Regions from separate parts of the Psychrobacillus sp. FSL K6-2365 genome, predicted to be linked through region 1. Evidence: a T-box and tRNA genes for the amino acid it is inferred to sense, from the RefSeq annotation. Region 1 holds a T-box; the other holds one or more tRNA genes.
What was found. A T-box is a leader RNA that pairs with one kind of tRNA and senses whether it is charged. The one in region 1 lies ahead of argS (arginine--tRNA ligase), so its partner is inferred to be a tRNA-Arg.
Positions count from the first base shown of each region.

Region 2: it has a tRNA-Arg gene. The T-box ahead of argS (arginine--tRNA ligase) is inferred to sense a tRNA for this amino acid. The anticodon was not compared.

Region 1 covers NZ_JBBOOO010000001.1:2,109,229-2,118,658, forward strand. The annotation lists gene MKY29_RS10115 (Y-family DNA polymerase) at 1-1,054, opposite strand, end outside; gene MKY29_RS10120 (hypothetical protein) at 1,172-1,786, opposite strand; gene argS (arginine--tRNA ligase) at 2,191-3,870, opposite strand; T-box leader at 3,907-4,125, opposite strand; gene MKY29_RS10130 (GNAT family N-acetyltransferase) at 4,167-4,709, opposite strand; gene MKY29_RS10135 (hypothetical protein) at 4,822-5,052, shown strand; gene MKY29_RS10140 (ABC transporter permease) at 5,083-6,111, opposite strand; gene MKY29_RS10145 (ABC transporter permease subunit) at 6,108-6,947, opposite strand; gene MKY29_RS10150 (DUF4188 domain-containing protein) at 7,113-7,583, opposite strand; gene MKY29_RS10155 (transglycosylase SLT domain-containing protein) at 8,033-9,259, opposite strand; gene MKY29_RS10160 (serine hydrolase domain-containing protein) at 9,377-9,430, opposite strand, start outside.
Region 2 covers NZ_JBBOOO010000001.1:2,980,027-2,989,456, reverse strand. The annotation lists rRNA gene MKY29_RS14975 (23S ribosomal RNA) at 1-1,189, shown strand, start outside; rRNA gene rrf (5S ribosomal RNA) at 1,311-1,426, shown strand; tRNA gene MKY29_RS14965 (tRNA-Val) at 1,452-1,527, shown strand; tRNA gene MKY29_RS14960 (tRNA-Thr) at 1,541-1,616, shown strand; tRNA gene MKY29_RS14955 (tRNA-Lys) at 1,623-1,695, shown strand; tRNA gene MKY29_RS14950 (tRNA-Leu) at 1,719-1,803, shown strand; tRNA gene MKY29_RS14945 (tRNA-Gly) at 1,821-1,895, shown strand; tRNA gene MKY29_RS14940 (tRNA-Leu) at 1,911-1,999, shown strand; tRNA gene MKY29_RS14935 (tRNA-Arg) at 2,018-2,094, shown strand; tRNA gene MKY29_RS14930 (tRNA-Pro) at 2,102-2,178, shown strand; tRNA gene MKY29_RS14925 (tRNA-Ala) at 2,191-2,266, shown strand; tRNA gene MKY29_RS14920 (tRNA-Met) at 2,289-2,362, shown strand; tRNA gene MKY29_RS14915 (tRNA-Ile) at 2,369-2,445, shown strand; tRNA gene MKY29_RS14910 (tRNA-Ser) at 2,456-2,548, shown strand; tRNA gene MKY29_RS14905 (tRNA-Met) at 2,637-2,711, shown strand; tRNA gene MKY29_RS14900 (tRNA-Asp) at 2,715-2,790, shown strand; tRNA gene MKY29_RS14895 (tRNA-Phe) at 2,863-2,938, shown strand; tRNA gene MKY29_RS14890 (tRNA-Gly) at 2,945-3,018, shown strand; tRNA gene MKY29_RS14885 (tRNA-Ile) at 3,026-3,102, shown strand; tRNA gene MKY29_RS14880 (tRNA-Asn) at 3,107-3,181, shown strand; tRNA gene MKY29_RS14875 (tRNA-Ser) at 3,187-3,277, shown strand; tRNA gene MKY29_RS14870 (tRNA-Glu) at 3,284-3,355, shown strand; gene MKY29_RS14865 (hypothetical protein) at 3,571-4,410, shown strand; gene MKY29_RS14860 (1,4-dihydroxy-2-naphthoate polyprenyltransferase) at 4,462-5,373, opposite strand; gene MKY29_RS14855 (isochorismate synthase) at 5,526-6,887, shown strand; gene menD (2-succinyl-5-enolpyruvyl-6-hydroxy-3-cyclohexene-1-carboxylic-acid synthase) at 6,880-8,598, shown strand; gene menH (2-succinyl-6-hydroxy-2,4-cyclohexadiene-1-carboxylate synthase) at 8,580-9,407, shown strand; gene menB (1,4-dihydroxy-2-naphthoyl-CoA synthase) at 9,404-9,430, shown strand, end outside.

The sequences.
Region 1 (9,430 bases):
AGATGGATAATTTCCGAACAGGACGGCGATCGTAAAATTCATCAAAGATTTGTTCACATACTTTATAAATGGTCAATGTAGCATTTGTAGGTTCATCGATAGAACGAGAGCGATTGAAACCTCCGCCAAATTCGTCTTGGCTGTACCCAACGGATAGATGTATCGTTCTACCAACCATCTCTGCTTCACGTGCACGCCTAGCAACATCCTCACACATTTCTAAAACGACTGCCATAACTTCTTTTTTACTACGATAATCCCGAAATAATATTTGACCCTTTCCATAACTAATTTGTCCTTCTGCTAGAGGTGCTCCAAGCTCGGATATATCTACTCCCCACGCATGAAAATAAAGTTGGTTTCCCATCACACCAAACTTCTCCTCGAGTAGAGATAATGGAGTATTTGCTAATTGCCCAACCTTGAAAATCCCCATATTATTTAGAGTCTTTTGGAGACGAGAACCAATCCCCCACATTTCACTTAAGGGAGTTACTGGCCACAATTTCTCCTGAACGTCATCATACGTCCATTTAGCAAAACCAGTTTTTTTCGCTTCTAGGTCTAGGGCTAACTTAGCCATAAGCATATTAGGTCCCATTCCAACCGCACAAGGTAATTGAAATTGAGCATACAGTTCATCTTGAATACGTTTTATTGTGTTTTCAACGGGCCCCCAAAGCTTTTCTGTTCCTCCAAGATCTACGAAACACTCGTCAACACTGTATACATGAATTGATTCGTGAGGGACAAACTGGTGTAAATAGCGTGTAATTTCCATAGATACTCGAACGAAAAACTCCATTTTAGGTTCGATAAGATGTATCGAAGGATGATCTGGTATTTCAAACAAACGAGTTCCAGTCTTTACACCAAACTGTTTTTTCATAGGTGGAGATGCAGCAAGCACAATACTTCCTTTTTGCTGCAAATTTCCGATGACCGCAATCGGGGTATTCGTAACATCCAGACCTGCGTCTGCTGCTGCACAACTTGCAAAAAAACTTCGTATATCAATGCATATAATTTGCCGATTTTTTAGTCCCTCATACATATTATTTACTCCCTTCTAGGAATGTACGTTCTCTATAGTATATTACGAACACAAGTTCTTATTCAATGGTAAATAATTGTGTATGAAAAAACGCTCTTATCGTAGGAATGCTTTTAATTATTCGAGATTAATGACAAATTCGAGACCGGTAAGGTTCTCTTTTAAATGACTCGTATACTCAGTAAAAATTAAACTTAATCCGGTTAAATCATCTGGCAGTGCTGGAGATACAATAAATTTGTGTGTAAAATGACCTTCCGATCCTCTTTTTCCAGTAGTACGACAATCAAAATTATCATTGATGTATAGATATAAAGCACCTTCAGAACGACTCCGACGCATTTCCTCCAGAGGATCGGAAATGTTCGGGGCATCCCAATCTATAGTAAGGTATATTACACTTGCATTGTCAAACTGCCGAATGAATGTAATTGCATATAAACGTTCATCCTTTTCAATCGCTTTCATAACTGGCAGATGTCTTCTGAAATTATTTGGTTCAACCTGTGGCCGAAAGATTTCCTCATTTCTCAATAATCCAAATAACGAGTTTAACAAATCCACATAAACTCCATACTTTTCCGCCCAATTGGAGATCGATTCAATTGGTGGAACACCTGGATTGTTGTTTGAAAGCTCTTTACGTTGTTTTAAAAGTTCACATAATTGGTCATCGAGCGGCAAAAGCTTTTGGTCATAATAGTCAGATTGATTCACTTCTCTATTTTTCATATAAGTCTTCCTTTCCTATTTCTTCCGGTTTAACTCATTGATTTGTTCAACGGCATCATCCACATTTTCGACTAAATTACTTCGATGGAAAGATTAAATGATTTCACGGCTCAATGGCTTCGTCCAGATTTCCGATAATGAGAATTATTATGAGAAAGTCCGATTTTATTTGCAATTAGAATTGCTATATCTGCACTATTCCCGGTTATATTATTTTTTCTAGAAAATATGCATCCAGAGCTTTTATACTGATTCAATTATCTTTATCAACTATCCTCCAATCCGTACTACCATACTTATTCTATCTAAGGTCAAAAATCCCTTCATATAGCCCTCAAATAAAACAACACTCCCAGGCTAGCGGGAGTGTTAATTAATCAAATTGTATATGAGTTCTATTAGTATTACATTTTCTCTGGAGCTGGTACACCTAGAAGTCGTAAGGATTCCTTCAGGACAACAGAAACTGAAAATGCGAATGCTAACTTAGAAGAAGTCGTTCCATCATCGGCTAAAATTTTTGTTCTAGCATAATATTTATTGAACTGGCGCGCAAGCAGTAAACTGAACTTTGCAATTTGGGATGGATCCGCATTATCAAATGCCTTTTCTACTACACGTGGAAAATCCTCGAGTAGCTGGATAATTGGCCAAGCTTCAACCCCAATTGAAGAAAAAGTGAATGCTTCAGCCTCAAAGCTACCTTTTTGAAGCAATGAACAAATTCGAGCATTGGTATATTGTACATAAGGACCAGTTTCTCCCTCAAAGTTAAGCATCTGTTCCAACGAGAACTCAATATCATTCATCCGGTCATTTTTTAAATCATTGAAAATCACTGCACCTACTCCAACTTGTTTTGCAACTTCTTCCTTATTTTCTAATGTTGGATTTTTCTCTTCAATATTATGCTGAGCAGTCTTAATAGCATCAGTTATTACGTCCGCAAGCAATATGACTTTACCTTTACGTGTAGACATCTTTTTACCGTCTTTGAGCATCATACCAAATGGAACATGCACTAGATTTTTGGACCATTCAAATCCCATTTTTTCTAGTACAGAAAAAAGTTGTTTAAAGTGAAGTGTTTGTTCATTCCCCACAACATAAAACGTTTTACACGCATGAAATGTTTGATGACGATACATAGCTGCTGCTAGATCGCGTGTCGCATAAAGAGTCGCCCCATCTTTTTTGGTAATCAGACTAGGTGGCATATCTTCGAGTTCTACTACAAAAGCACCGTTAGATTCAATTAACAATCCCTTTTTCTTTAAGTCGTCAACTACTCTAGACATTTTATCATTATAAAAAGCCTCCCCAGCATAAGAGTCAAAATGAACTCCTAAAAGTTCATATATTATTTGGAACTCCTTTAAAGATGCTTCTTTAAACCAATTCCATAGGGTTAGAGCCTCTTCGTCACCTTCTTCAAGTAATTTAAAAGCTGCACGAGCCTGATCATTTAAAGAATCATCTTTTTCTGCCAGATCATGAAAATGTACATAAATCTTCAATAACTCTTCAATAGGTGCTGCAAGTATTTTCTCTTTGCTTCCCCATAATTTATAAGCAACTATCAGCTTGCCAAATTGTGTACCCCAATCTCCTAAATGATTAATGCGAATAGCTTCATACCCATTCTTCTCCGCAATATTTGCTAAGGAGTTACCGATTACAGTTGAACGTAGATGCCCCATGGAAAAAGGCTTCGCTATATTCGGTGAGGAAAAATCGATTACAATTTTTTCATGCATGCTATTTTTACTTCCATACTTCTGTAGATCCGTCATAATAGAATGTAAAACTTGGTTTGTAACAAAAGCTTGATTGAGGAAAATATTCACGTATCCACCAGCGACTTGAACGCTAGCTATTAATTGACCCTCTAGTTTCGCACTTAACTCTAACGCTATTTGCTGTGGAGCTTTACGTAATTTTTTGGCTAATGTAAAACAAGGAAATGCAATATCTCCCAATTCTGTCTGTTTTGGCTTTTCCAGTAACAGTTCTACTTGTTCAGCAGTCCATTCATTTTCTAAAGCAATTGAAATGACATTTGCGATTTGATTTGTCAGGTTCATGTATTTTCCTCCCATATAAAAAGCTCTCGTCTCTAAATAAGAGACGAGAGCTAAAATTCCCGTGGTACCACTCTAGTTGCCACAATTGTGACCGCTTTTCCGTTCGTAACGAGGTGCCTTCCCCGATTTTCCCTACTAGACTTTCAGGACATTTCTCCAAAGTGCGGTTCATCGATTCTTCGTGTATTAGGCTCCCACCATCCCTAACTCGCTTCCCAGTCTCGTATCGACTACTCTCTTCTTCAATGAATTTAACATTATGATTTTAGATATCTTACAAGAAGTTCAAAATTATGTCAACTGTCTAAATCATCTTTTAAAATAGAATACATATACAAATCATCAAATTTTCCACAAGTATATTCATAATGTCTTAGTAAGCCCTCTCTTTTAAACCCCTGTTTCTCCACTAACTTTTGTGAAGGGGCATTGGCTGGTTCGATCAAGGCTTCGATTCGTTCGAATGAATAATGATTAAAACCAAACTTAATAACTGCTTCTAGAGCTTCAAAAGCAATTCCTTTTCCCCAATATTCTTTGCTTAATTCGAATCCCACCTCAGCACGGTAATTTTTTGTACTTCTATTAAGAAATCCACAACTTCCGATAACCTTTCCAGCATCTTTTAGCGTAATTCCCCATCTAATGCCAGATCCATCTTTGTGGATAGACTGATACCAACTGATTTCATCCAGTGCGTCTTCTACAGATTGAAAAGGTTCCAATCCCATATGTTTTACAACATTCTTATCTGACAAATAGCGTAACATGTCAGAAGCATCCTCGTTTGTAACTTCTCTTAATAATAATCTTGACGTTTCAATAATTGGCATAGTCATTGTTAAAACCTCGATTCATTTGTAAAATAAATTTGCTTAGCAAAAGATAAAACCCAAACCTCGAATAGAACAACCTCTCCTTTGTCATATTAACTACAAAGGAGATGATATAATGCCACGAAGAAGTGACAATCAACATGTGAATCCCACTCCACATATTGATGGTGAAAAAGAAAATATAATAAATGATCCAACGGCAACTGCTGGTGCTACAATCGGTATTAAATTGAATGCAAAAGAAGAATTTGCTCAAGAAAGAAATCCATTCAACTATCTTCCAAAACGGGATAAAGAAATGAAACCATTTGAAAAGTTAACAAGAGGTAAAAAAGTAGAAGAATAAATGTTCCAAACAAAAGCTGCAGATAACTTTCTACAGTTTTTGTTTTTCCTTATAAAGTAACTGCATTTTTTCTTTTAGTTGCTGTTGATTCCACTCCACAGTTTTATCTGAGACAAAAGAGACTTTCTTACGCCTTGGTATTTTCACTTGACCACTAACAGCTCGAGTATAGCCTTCTATCATCGAAGCAATGGCTAAAATGACAAGTGCAAAGCAAATAGCTGGACCTAGCGGCAACCAAGGAACTCCCTGCAAATAACGGAAGGAGGATCCAAAAAGACCTGCCCATTCATAGGCAATCGATTTAGGGGGATCACCCATCATTGGATCATAACTGACATCTGTCCCTCCGATATACAATTGTAAAAGTCCTAAATGAGTGAAGACAACTAATGTTTCTACGACCTGCTGACCATATAAAACGAATAGCTTTTCTCGCATCATTGGGAATAGATGTCTAGTAATAATTCGGGACTTACTTGCCCCTAGAGTTCTCGAGGCTAAAATATATTCCTGCTGATACAATAAGTTCGCTTCATTGCCAATAAGTGCAGAAACAATCGGCACTGTAATAATGGCCATTAAAACGACTTGTATGACAATACGCTCCCAGACAGTTGTGGAGAATCCTTCCATCGGCTCCCATAACACCGGATAGAGCATTAAATAGGAAAAAATAGTCATCGGTACATAATGAAGAGGATCGATGAAACTATTAATCGTTCTACGACGTTTTTGCCAATAGGTCCCGATTGCAAATCCTAATGGTACGGCTATTAGCATACGTACTGCAGCGACACCCATAGCTGAAATAATCGTATACTTTGCTCCGAGCATAATTTTAGCGAACATATCAAAGCCATACTGATCGGTCCCTAGCGGATGCTGCCAGCTTGGAGAAAGCGGTGCGGCCTCGATAACTCTCCCTTTTTCCATTATAAAATAGGTTTGCTTCGGGTCTGGACCATTTATCCATTCAAATACAAAGCTTCCGATAAGAAAGAAAGCTAATATGAGAAAACCAAATACAAAATAAGGTTGTTTCCATAGCAATTTCATAATATAGCACCTCCACGGCTTGTCCGACGTAAAAAGTACCACTCAAAAAAGCTATATACGATGAACACTGGTATGAAAAAGCTACATACAGTTATTAAAAATAACTCTCCAGATAAATGCTCACTTAAGTGGAACATAATACCCGGCATATTGAACATTCGCTCTAAGATGAATAAATTGGATAGCATAAACCACATCGTTTTTTTGGACTGAAAGAAAATACTAATGATAGCATTACGAAAAATATGTATAAATAAAATGATGACCTTATTAAATCCAAGTGATCTAGCGAGCTCTACATACAACTTTCTTTCTTCTGCTTCAAAAGTCAGCATACTTAAGCGGTAAAGCTGAACCATCGGCAAAATCATTAAACAAAAAACTGGGAGCAGGTAGATTTTTTCTCCTCCAGTTGATGCGATTGACATAAAAACACCCGTATGTCTATGGACAATGATAACTAGTAATTGAATAAGCAAGATAACTAGAATATCAGGTAATGACTCTAAAAAGAAAAATAATGTCTTGATTCTTTGTCGAGAACGTTCCTTAAAAAGCATAGTAATTATGGTGAATGATAAAGCTAAAATAACTGCAGCAAGCAGTGCTAAAAATAATATTTCTAGTGAATAGATGATATACTCCCCAATATAACTACTATAATATGTATCTAGGAAACGATTCGTTGGAAAAATCACGAGTAAATGTTCACCATATTCTCTCCACCAAAGCTCTCCTTTTTGAAAACCATTAATAAGAATTGGCAATCCACTGATTAGTAGAATACCGATGAATGCAACACCTAACCTTAGCATCCACTGCATAAAACGTTTCACAAAAAATCCCCCTGTTGCCAATAAGTTATGATGAAATTATCATAACATAGTGAAAACAAAAGATAGAAAATTTTTAGTAAATTGCAAAAGAAATTGATGGCAGGGTGAGCAAAAACTATATCATACTGCTAGTTTGGTTGTGTTAAAATAACTGGCATAGATACATTATTTACTTACTCTACTCCTTGCTGTATCTGTCATCGAAACTACCTGAATATGAGAAAAAGCTTTGGAAAGCCCGTACCTTGGCATATTATTATATATAGCCTCCGATGCACTCTTTTCAATTATGTATGTTTCGTGGTAAATCCCAACACTTCCATCATCTTTAATCTTTTGGTTAAAAGATTTCCAAGCTACAGAATGAGTTTTCCCATGAGCATATGCCTCCAAATCCTCAAAGCTCTTCCAATACTGGATCAGTGTAACTCCCCTCCAATTTAGAAGAAATTCAGTGTGAATAAATCCTAATTCAGGGTTCTGGTACAATTCCTTTATCATAGGTCCCATTGCAAGAAAAACTGGTACCCACTTTGTAAATGAAAAGATTTTATTAATACGCATGCCAATAAAAAATAAAACAAAAGTCTCATCTGTACTAGCAATAAACCTACCGTTATAAATTTTCTTACTCAAAAAATTCCCCTCCTAATTTATGATTGAAATAATATATTGAGTATATTCTCTATTTTTTATAGGTAGTCTTCTTCAGTAAAAACTCTTCCTTTACAATAAGTTCTACATAAAAAATGTTACTCCTTCTTTATCGACTTTTAATTGCTCTCCAAGCGGACGCTTTCCGTGTGCACAACTTCCATCTCTGTGGGTCAAAAGGACGTCATTGGTCACAGAGGGCGCCCTGCGCTCACTGGAGTCGCCACCTTGCACGTTATCAATGATGATCAATTTTAGAAAAACGGATAATTGTATATATAAGCAATTAGAAAATAACTCAAGTAAATAAATTAACAAATGCCACTTACTCCAACGTATAAGGTATTGGAGTAAGTGGCATTTAAGTTAACAGAATGCAGTATAGATTTTTTGAACCTTAAAAATCATTGAATAAGGGTCTTTGTGCATGGTTATTTTGTAAGTAATGCTAACTTTCTTTTAGATGGTGTTTCGTATTTTACTTTTGTGGATTTTTGAACATAACTTCCTCCACCAACACCATATAAACCACCATGATTACCCTTATAGCTATATACTCGGTACTCCTCTCCTTTTTTCAAAGGACGGACTGTAGTTAGTGAACCGTCGTTCGCCAATTTGACTAAGTTTGTATTAGATAGAATAGTCACTTTGCCTATTTGCCCTAGTTTAAGTTCTGTTTTTCCCCACATAACTCTTACAGGTGCACCCAACTTCTTCGTAATGTAAGCAGAGGAAATATAACCGGCTAACTTTTGATCTTCCGTCTTAACTGGGTACCATACGAATTGATTTAAACTTGTTAAAGATTGGTCAAACAAAAAATTCCCATCAATAATTAATGTAGAGTTTTTGGATATAGATTTTGGAACAGAAGAAGTACTAGGTTTTGATCTTAAATTTACAGTGTCTTCTGTTATCGATACCTTGTCGCCGATATGAAAGTGATATGCAGAGGCATGTAGCTGATCAGTTAATGTATAATCCATCTTACGGAATCCAATATTGTCACTACTGTTAGAATCATATTCAAAGTCAGCTGTACTAAATGGAAACTGACCTAATTTCGTATCATTTATATAACTATCTCTTTCAATAAATGAAAATACTTTTTCTTGATAAGCATTCTTATTCTTTAATCCACTAGATTTATATATTGGACTGTTAACAGGCTTTGTACCGTTATATGCCATTACAGGAAAATACCAGTTTTCGATTACTTGTGGTCCAGCATCTTTTATTTTTGGAAGATCTGTGCGATTATACATTTTACTAAGAATTTCGACGCCTACCTGTATATTGTATGTGATATCGGATTTCAATTTTTCTTGATTATAATCTAATTGATTGGTAATTTGCATAAGACCTATCCCATTATCTTTTGAGATTATAGGTTGGCCTTTATCATCAAATTGTTTCCAATTACCATTTTCTGTTGAAGCCACGGCTTTTACTACTTCGGGCGGAATATTTGCTTCTAAAGCCGCATTCGTAAGTAGGCAGTTTATATGCTGAAAAGTTGGGTTTTGATTTGGCTTAGTTTCTCCATATGTTGAACATTTAGATGTCCATGTTGACTCGGCGGATGCTTCTTCATAAGAAAAAGATAAAAACAGTAAACAAGTTAAAAAACCTGTCCATATTTTGATTGATTTCACTTATTCATTCTCCATTCGTTTAATATTTTATACTTATCTAGTATATTTTACCATGTAAAACTAGAGTTTCACAGCCACATTCAACTTTGCAAACTTGTAATAGAAAGAAAGTGCAATTTAAGACATAAGTGATTTATATATTTGTCCGATAATTCCTTCCATTTGATGAAC
Region 2 (9,430 bases), 870 kb from region 1:
GGGAGAAGGGGTGCTCTTTTGGGTGCATAGCCTAGAAGAGCCGCAGTGAATAGGCCCAGGCGACTGTTTAGCAAAAACACAGGTCTCTGCAAAACCGTAAGGTGAAGTATAGGGGCTGACGCCTGCCCGGTGCTGGAAGGTTAAGAGGAGTGCTTAGCGCAAGCGAAGGTGCGAATTGAAGCCCCAGTAAACGGCGGCCGTAACTATAACGGTCCTAAGGTAGCGAAATTCCTTGTCGGGTAAGTTCCGACCCGCACGAAAGGCGTAACGATCTGGGCACTGTCTCAACGAGAGACTCGGTGAAATTATAGTACCTGTGAAGATGCAGGTTACCCGCGACAGGACGGAAAGACCCCGTGGAGCTTTACTATAGCTTGATATTGAATTTTGGTGCAACTTGTACAGGATAGGCAGGAGCCTTAGAGCCCGGAGCGCCAGCTTCGGAGGAGGCGTCGGTGGGATACTGCCCTGGTTGTATTGAAATTCTAACCCATACCCGTAACCCGGGTAGGAGACAGTGTCAGGCGGGTAGTTTGACTGGGGCGGTCGCCTCCTAAAGTGTAACGGAGGCGCCCAAAGGTTCCCTCAGAATGGTTGGAAATCATTCGAAGAGTGTAAAGGCAGAAGGGAGCTTGACTGCGAGACCTACAAGTCGAGCAGGGTCGAAAGACGGGCTTAGTGATCCGGTGGTTCCGCATGGAAGGGCCATCGCTCAACGGATAAAAGCTACCCCGGGGATAACAGGCTTATCTCCCCCAAGAGTCCACATCGACGGGGAGGTTTGGCACCTCGATGTCGGCTCATCGCATCCTGGGGCTGTAGTCGGTCCCAAGGGTTGGGCTGTTCGCCCATTAAAGCGGTACGCGAGCTGGGTTCAGAACGTCGTGAGACAGTTCGGTCCCTATCCGTCGTGGGCGTAGGAAATTTGAGAGGAGCTGTCCTTAGTACGAGAGGACCGGGATGGACACACCGCTGGTGTACCAGTTGTTCTGCCAAGAGCATCGCTGGGTAGCTATGTGTGGACGGGATAAGTGCTGAAAGCATCTAAGCACGAAGCCCCCCTCAAGATGAGATTTCCCATTACGCAAGTAAGTAAGATCCCTCAAAGACGATGAGGTAGATAGGTTCGGGGTGGAAGCGTGGCGACACGTGCAGCTGACGAATACTAATCGATCGAGGACTTAACCAAATTTTGTTTAACGTAACAATGTCGTTTATCCAGTTTTGAAAGAATAAATTTTTTATTAAATAACCCTTGAAAAATTCTACAGAGTTGTTATAATAAAGCATGTCTTTCAAAAGTATTCAAGTCTAGTGATGATGGCGAAGAGGTCACACCCGTTCCCATACCGAACACGGAAGTTAAGCTCTTCAGCGCCGATGGTAGTTGGGGGTCTCCCCCTGTGAGAGTAGGACGTCGCTGGGCTTGCAATAAATACATAATTTACCCAGGAGGATTAGCTCAGCTGGGAGAGCATCTGCCTTACAAGCAGAGGGTCGGCGGTTCGAGCCCGTCATCCTCCACCATATATTTACTCCTGCCGGAGTAGCTCAACTGGTAGAGCAACTGACTTGTAATCAGTAGGTTGAGGGTTCAAGTCCTTTCTCCGGCACCATTTTTAGAGCCATTAGCTCAGTTGGTAGAGCATCTGACTTTTAATCAGAGGGTCGTAGGTTCGAATCCTACATGGCTCATCACTTTATAGTGAATAATGTATGCGGGTGTGGCGGAACTGGCAGACGCACTAGACTTAGGATCTAGCGCCGCAAGGCGTGGGGGTTCGACTCCCTTCACCCGCACCATTTAATTTAATAACCGAGCGGAAGTAGTTCAGTGGTAGAACACCACCTTGCCAAGGTGGGGGTCGCGAGTTCGAACCTCGTCTTCCGCTCCAAAGATTCACTAAAGTGCCGGGGTGGCGGAACTGGCAGACGCACAGGACTTAAAATCCTGCGGTAGGTGACTACCGTACCGGTTCGATTCCGGTCCTCGGCACCACTTTTATGAAAAACATATGCGCTCGTAGCTCAATTGGATAGAGCACTTGACTACGAATCAAGAGGTTGCAGGTTCGAGTCCTGCCGAGCGCACCATATTTGACGGGAAGTAGCTCAGCTTGGTAGAGCACTTGGTTTGGGACCAAGGGGTCGCAGGTTCGAATCCTGTCTTCCCGACCAGTTATTATTTTCGGGGCCTTAGCTCAGCTGGGAGAGCGCCTGCCTTGCACGCAGGAGGTCAGCGGTTCGATCCCGCTAGGCTCCACCATTTTAAAAAAAGTTGAAATCTTGGCGGTGTAGCTCAGTTGGCTAGAGCACTCGGTTCATACCCGAAAGGTCGTGGGTTCGACTCCCTCTGCCGCCATCTTAAGGACCTTTAGCTCAGTTGGTTAGAGCAGACGGCTCATAACCGTCCGGTCGCAGGTTCGAGTCCTGCAAGGTCCACCATCAATATCTTGGAGGAATACCCAAGTCTGGCTGAAGGGATCGGTCTTGAAAACCGACAGGCGGGTCATACCGCGCGGGGGTTCGAATCCCTCTTCCTCCTCCATTTTAATCTAATTGATGCAGGTGTAAGCCGAAGAATGTGTCTCACTATTTTTAAGCAATGTACCATCGATTTTGTAAATATATAACGTCGCGGGGTGGAGCAGTGGTAGCTCGTCGGGCTCATAACCCGAAGGTCGCAGGTTCAAATCCTGTCCCCGCAACCAAATGGTCCCGTGGTGTAGCGGTTAACATGCCTGCCTGTCACGCAGGAGATCGCCGGTTCGATCCCGGTCGGGACCGCCATTTATATATGAATGTTAATACATATCAATTGGAAATTTGGCTTGAATAATTAGCTTAATTTAAAATTGAAGAGGCTCAGTAGCTCAGTCGGTAGAGCAAAGGACTGAAAATCCTTGTGTCGGCGGTTCGATTCCGTCCTGAGCCACCATTTAATGCGGGTGTAGTTTAGTGGTAAAACCTCAGCCTTCCAAGCTGATGATGAGAGTTCGATTCTCTTCACCCGCTCCAAAATAATGGGCCTATAGCTCAGCTGGTTAGAGCGCACGCCTGATAAGCGTGAGGTCGATGGTTCGAGTCCATTTAGGCCCACCATTATTCCGAAGTAGCTCAGTGGTAGAGCAATCGACTGTTAATCGATCGGTCGTAGGTTCGAGTCCTACCTTCGGAGCCATATATGGGGAAGTACTCAAGTGGCTGAAGAGGCGCCCCTGCTAAGGGTGTAGGTCGGGCAACCGGCGCGAGGGTTCAAATCCCTCCTTCTCCGCCATATATTGGCCCCTTGGTCAAGCGGTTAAGACACCGCCCTTTCACGGCGGTAACACGGGTTCGAATCCCGTAGGGGTCATACTCAAAAAAAGGTAACCAATCATTGGTTACCTTTTTTTATTTTTAACTTTTATTTTATTCCTTTCTCTTTTTCTATGTCGATGTATGGAACGGTCATTCAATAGAATGCATACAACATAATGACCAGTGATAACGCATAAATAATGAACCCTAGGTTATATATAGAGTGAATTTAAAATATGATATCATTTCTATTGAAGGGAGAGGTTATAGTTGTTTCAAAAATTTAGTAAAGTTATGCTCATACTTGTACTAGCGTTAGGCTTCACAAGCTTAGGTCACATGCAAGCAGACGCAGCTACAAACAAAGTTATGTGGGGAAAAACAGAGTTAAAACAAGGGCAAATAGGTAAAGTAACAATTCTTGCAGACACGAATTTAGTTAAAGTTGGCTCCAATGGATCACTTAATAAAGTACGCACACTAAAAAAAGGTGATGAATATAGAGTCTATACGTATAAGGGAACAAATGGTGGCTTATATGGAGTAGGGGCAAGTAGTTTCATACAAAAAGGTTCTAAAGTGAAATATGAAACTCCATCTAAAAGTAAGCTAGCTTTGCTTAATAAAGAAGTAATAGGTGGGCTAACACCAAAAGCAGGGATGAAGCTTGTTTATTCTCCTAGCTTTACTGAAAATACACAAAATGAATTTACTGTTAGTGATTCCTATAATTCTGAATACGATATGACGGAAGCTTTTTTAAAGAAGAAAGGTGATATCCTAAATAATTTTACTTATATTGAACGTAAAGATCGTTTAATATTTGGGGTAAGTCATACAGATTGGGCCATACTTGATCTCGCTTTTCCATTGATTGAAGGAAAAACAACGAGAGAATATTATCTAACAGAGGACAACAATCAAGCTTTTTATAATGTATTTGTGGAAAGTACTACTAGTACGGTTAAAGTAAAAGCCGGAACATTCCAAAACGTGGTAGTTGTTCGTACAAACTATGGCTACACGTTCTATATCGCACCCGGAATCGGAATTATCAAGCTTGTCGATAAAAAAGGTGTACTTAAAGCAGAGTTATTATCATATAAATAAGAAAAAAACCAGAGTGCTAGCTTTTTAATAGCATTCTGGTTTTTTAAAATATTATACATAATAGCCAATCAATAGACCTAAGCCTAAAAGGAATACAAAAATCGTATTCGTAAGTGCGGTGTCTTTCATAGCAGGCGCAACCTGAACTGGATTTTCTGTTTGTTTAAATAGTTTTATCGCATGTATAGGTTTTTTCATACTTAACAAAACCAATAAACTCCATGGAGTGATTATTTGCAAAACAACTAAAGCAATAATCCAAAGATAAGACAAAATAAAATAAGAAGCTAAAATAGTAATGGCGTTCTTCCTACCAACTAATATAGCCATCGTTTTTCGTCCACCTATGGTGTCTTCGACTAAATCGCGAATATTATTAGAAAGCATTATTGCAGCAACTAACAGGGCACTTGGTACAGATAACCAAACAGCAAATAGTGGTACTGAACCAACTTGAATATATACTGCAATTAAAACAATGAGCATTCCCATGAACAATCCACTGAATAACTCTCCAAATGGAGTACTAGAAATAGGGTAAGGTCCACCAGTATAGAAGTATCCAACGGCCATAGAAATTGCACCAACTACTAATAATAGCCAAGAGCTTTCATAACAAATATAAATTCCTAAAATAGCTGCTATTAAATATAGTAATAGAGCTAGTTGCATAACGGTTTTGGGTTTTACACCATTACGTACTATTGCTCCTCCTATACCAACCGATTCCTCACTATCAAGTCCTCGTACAAAATCATAATACTCGTTAAACATATTTGTAGCAGCTTGTATTAGAAGACAAGCTAATAACATAGCAATAAATAATAGCCAGTCAATATTTGCCTCGTATAGGGCAATCATTGTACCTAAAAAAACAGGTGCAAATGAAGCAGTAAGAGTATGTGGCCTTGTTAATTTCCACCAAACACGCCAACCTTTGTCTGCTTGAAATTCATGTGACATAATTTTTCTCTCCTTTAAAAGAATCCAATCTCAATTTTAGCATAAATTTATGGCTAAATGTGTGCTGAAATGTGTAGAAAGATGTATGATTAAGGGTAGAGTAATTTAATTAACCTAGATAAAAGAGTAGTTATTAAACGGAGGTCATATTTATGCCGAAAACCACCGGTACCATTGATACAAAATACCGTTTTTATACGGAAACAATAGAAGTCTCAAGATTGTCTGCCCAGGCATTCTTTGAAGCAGGGGATGAATTATATAGAGGGAAACGTTATTTTTGGCAAAACAAAGAGAAGACGTTAACTTTAGTAGGATTGGGACATGCTCATATTATTGCAAATAATTTAGAAGATAATAGATACAAGGATATTGATGCGAAGTGGAAGAAACTATGTCAGTCTTCATTAAAGGAAAAGGCAGATGTATCTCCAATTCTATTTGGTGGATTTTCATTTGATCCTAAAAACAAGGTTTCATCGGAATGGGATACGTTCCCTTCTGCCTTCTTTGTCGTATCTAAATTTCAGTTAGTTATTCAGCATGACCAAGCATTCGTTAATATTCATTATATAACGGATGAAGTGAAAAGCATGGAACCTTTTGAACAACTACGTATAGAAAGAGATGCGTTAATACACACTGCTCAGGTAAAAGAGTTAAAGGTACATGCTAAACCAACACTAATCAAACGAGAAGATCGCTTGAAAGATGAATATTTGCACGCTGTAGAGGATGTAACGAAGAGAATCCGAGAAGATGAGATACAAAAAGTAGTAATTGCCCGATCTCTAAAACTAACATTTAACGATACTTTTTCTCCTGCAACGGCAATATATAATGCATCGATGGAGCAACCAGAAAGTTATTTATTTGGTTTAGAGAATGATGAAAAAATCTTCTTTGGCGCAACTCCTGAGCGACTTGTAAAAGTGGAGAATAATAAAGCTCAATCTGCAGGGCTTGCGGGTTCCATTAGAAGAGGGAAGAATTCTCTCGAGGACAAAGAGTTAGGAGATTCATTATTAACAGATCCCAAAAACTTAGGTGAGCATAAATATGTTGTAGAAATGATTAAGAAGGTATTTATGCAATATTGTGAGGATATTAAAGTACCAACTAGACCAAAGCTTATGAAGATTAGAGATATCCAACATCTATATTCTCCAATTGAAGGAGACCTTAAAAAGGAGTCTTCATTATTTGAATTAGTACAAGCTTTACACCCAACACCAGCATTAGGAGGAGAGCCTCGTCAGGATGCGATTAAAATTATTCGTGAATCCGAACAGATGAATCGTGGATATTATGCTGCTCCAATCGGTTGGATAAATGCTGAAGGAGACGGGGAGTTCGCAGTTGGGATACGTTCTGCTTTAGTGGAAAATGAACATGCCTACTTATATGCAGGTGGCGGAATTGTTGCTGAATCATCCTCTTTAGAAGAATTTGAAGAAACACGAGTGAAGTTCCGTCCGATGCTTCGAACTCTTGGAGGAAACATGAATGACTAACATCGAGTATTTAACTTCTTATGTAAATCACTTAGTAGAAACGATTAAACAGGCAGGAGTTCAGGATATAGTAATGTGTCCTGGCTCAAGGTCTACTCCACTTGCGTATGCATTTGCTAAACATGAAGGATTTCAATTTTATCGACAAATAGATGAGCGCTCGGCTGGTTACTTTGCGCTTGGTATTGCGAAAGCTAAAAAAAATCCTGTTGTTCTTTTATGTACTTCAGGAACAGCAGCAGCAAATTTTTTCCCAGCGATAGTGGAAGCATATTACGCACGTGTACCTTTGTTGGTCATTACAGCTGATCGGCCTCATGAACTCAGAGAGGTAGGAGCTCCACAAGCAATCGATCAACTTCATTTGTACGGAAAGCATGTGAAGTGGAGTGTAGATTTCCCACTACCCGAACAAAATGAAGAGAGCCTTGCTTTTGTAGAGCGTCATATTCAGCGCGCAGTGTCTACATCTAGAGTTTTTCCGATGGGACCAGTCCATATAAATGTACCATTCCGTGAACCGTTATTACTTGATATGGAACAAACAACATCAAATGTGAACATGCAAGTTTCGGAAATAGGAAAGTTAGTGCCAAGTGCAGAGTTTCTAGAATGGTATAAAGATATACTACAAAATGAGGAGAGAGGATTATTTATAGTAGGAGATTCACTTCAAACTACTGATGGTTTTTGGGAATTTGCAAAACAAGTACGGTGGCCAGTTCTAGTGGACCCTTTATCTAATTTACGGGCATCCATACCTGACGAATGTATGGATTTATGTATAGATCAATATGATGCAATTCTAAAAAATGATGCTTTTAAAAAAGTGGCTGTTCCTAATGTAGTCGTTCGTTTTGGGGCACAGCCTGTTTCCAAGCCATTAATGCTGTTTTTAAAGTCTTGTAAGCCTTCAGTATTTATCGTTGTAGATGAAAGTCCTATTTTTCGTGATTCACTTCATATCGCTACACATCATGTTCAGGTTGAGGCAGGGGCGTTATGGATAAAAACACTTGAAAAAGCTTCCTCTAAATATGCCGATTCCTGGTCTCAAGCAAATGAAATTGCTACTAATCATGTGAACAGCTATATTCAAAATGAAACAGATGAAGGTGCATTGGCAGGCATGTTGTTTGAAACACTACAAGATAATTCCTATTTATTTGCTAGTAGCAGTATGCCAATACGAGACCTTGATACTTTTTTCAATAAAACGTCCAAAGATATTCAGCTCTATGCAAACAGAGGAACTAATGGAATCGACGGAGTAGTTTCTACAGCAATCGGAGCTCAAGCAGCTTTAAATCGTCCAGGGTATTTGCTAATAGGGGACTTAGCGTTCTTACATGATTTGAATGGTTTGATTGTGACTCGATTCCACCGTACCGATATGACAATTATCGTTATGAATAATGATGGCGGTGGTATTTTCTCTTATTTACCTCAGTCTACAGAAACCAATTATTTTGAGCATTTATTTGGTACTCCGACAGGATTAGAGTTTTCACATATAGCAGCTATGTATAATGCACAATACTCTGCCGTTCATTCGAAGGAAGATTTTAAAGCAGCCCTTACTGGGGAGAAGTTAAAGGATATTCGTATTATTGAGGTATTTACGAATAGACAAGTTAATACAGAAACACATCGCAAATTATGGGATGAAATTTCGAAGGAGCTGGACTCGGTTTGGAAAGTACAACTGTAAATGTCCGTGGGATTGATATCCATTTCAACAGATATAATAATGGGGCTAAGGAAAGAATAGTGTTATTGCATGGTTTTACAGGTTCTACAAATACATGGAATGAAGTAATTTCTTTTCTACCCAATACATTTGATATTTTAACCATTGATCTTATCGGTCACGGAGTAACTTCGAAGCCTATGAATTCAACCCGTTACGCTGTAGAGGAGCAGATAGCAGACTTACATGCATTGTTTCATCAGCTTAAGTGGAGTAACTTTACGCTAGTTGGTTATTCAATGGGTGGTCGATTAGCTCTATCCTATGCAAGCCGATATCCTGTTGATAGGTTAATCCTTGAAAGTAGTTCCCCTGGTATTACTGAGATAGAACAACGTTTAAATAGAAAACAATCAGATGAGCTCCTTGCTGATCGAATATTGAATAAAGGGCTCACATCCTTTGTGCATTTTTGGGAAGGGATTCCTTTATTTCATACTCAACGCCAATTGTCTTTGGAGACACAGCAGCAGATACGAGAGGAACGACTTGCGGGTTCTGAAATTGGCCTAGCTAATAGCTTACGTGGATTTGGTACAGGGGTGCAACCTTCCTATTGGCACAAGCTCGAAGAAATTAACACACCGACATTTTTGTTAACAGGAGAGCTAGATGAAAAATTTAGCAAGCTTGCGAAAAAGATGAAAAAATACCTTCCAGATGTTGCACATATAGAAATAAGAGATGTAGGACATGCAATTCATGTGGAAAATCCTGAATTGTTTGCTACAATAGTAAAGGATATTATTTTAAAGGAGGATGTAAAATGACTCGCGAATGGACAACATTACAT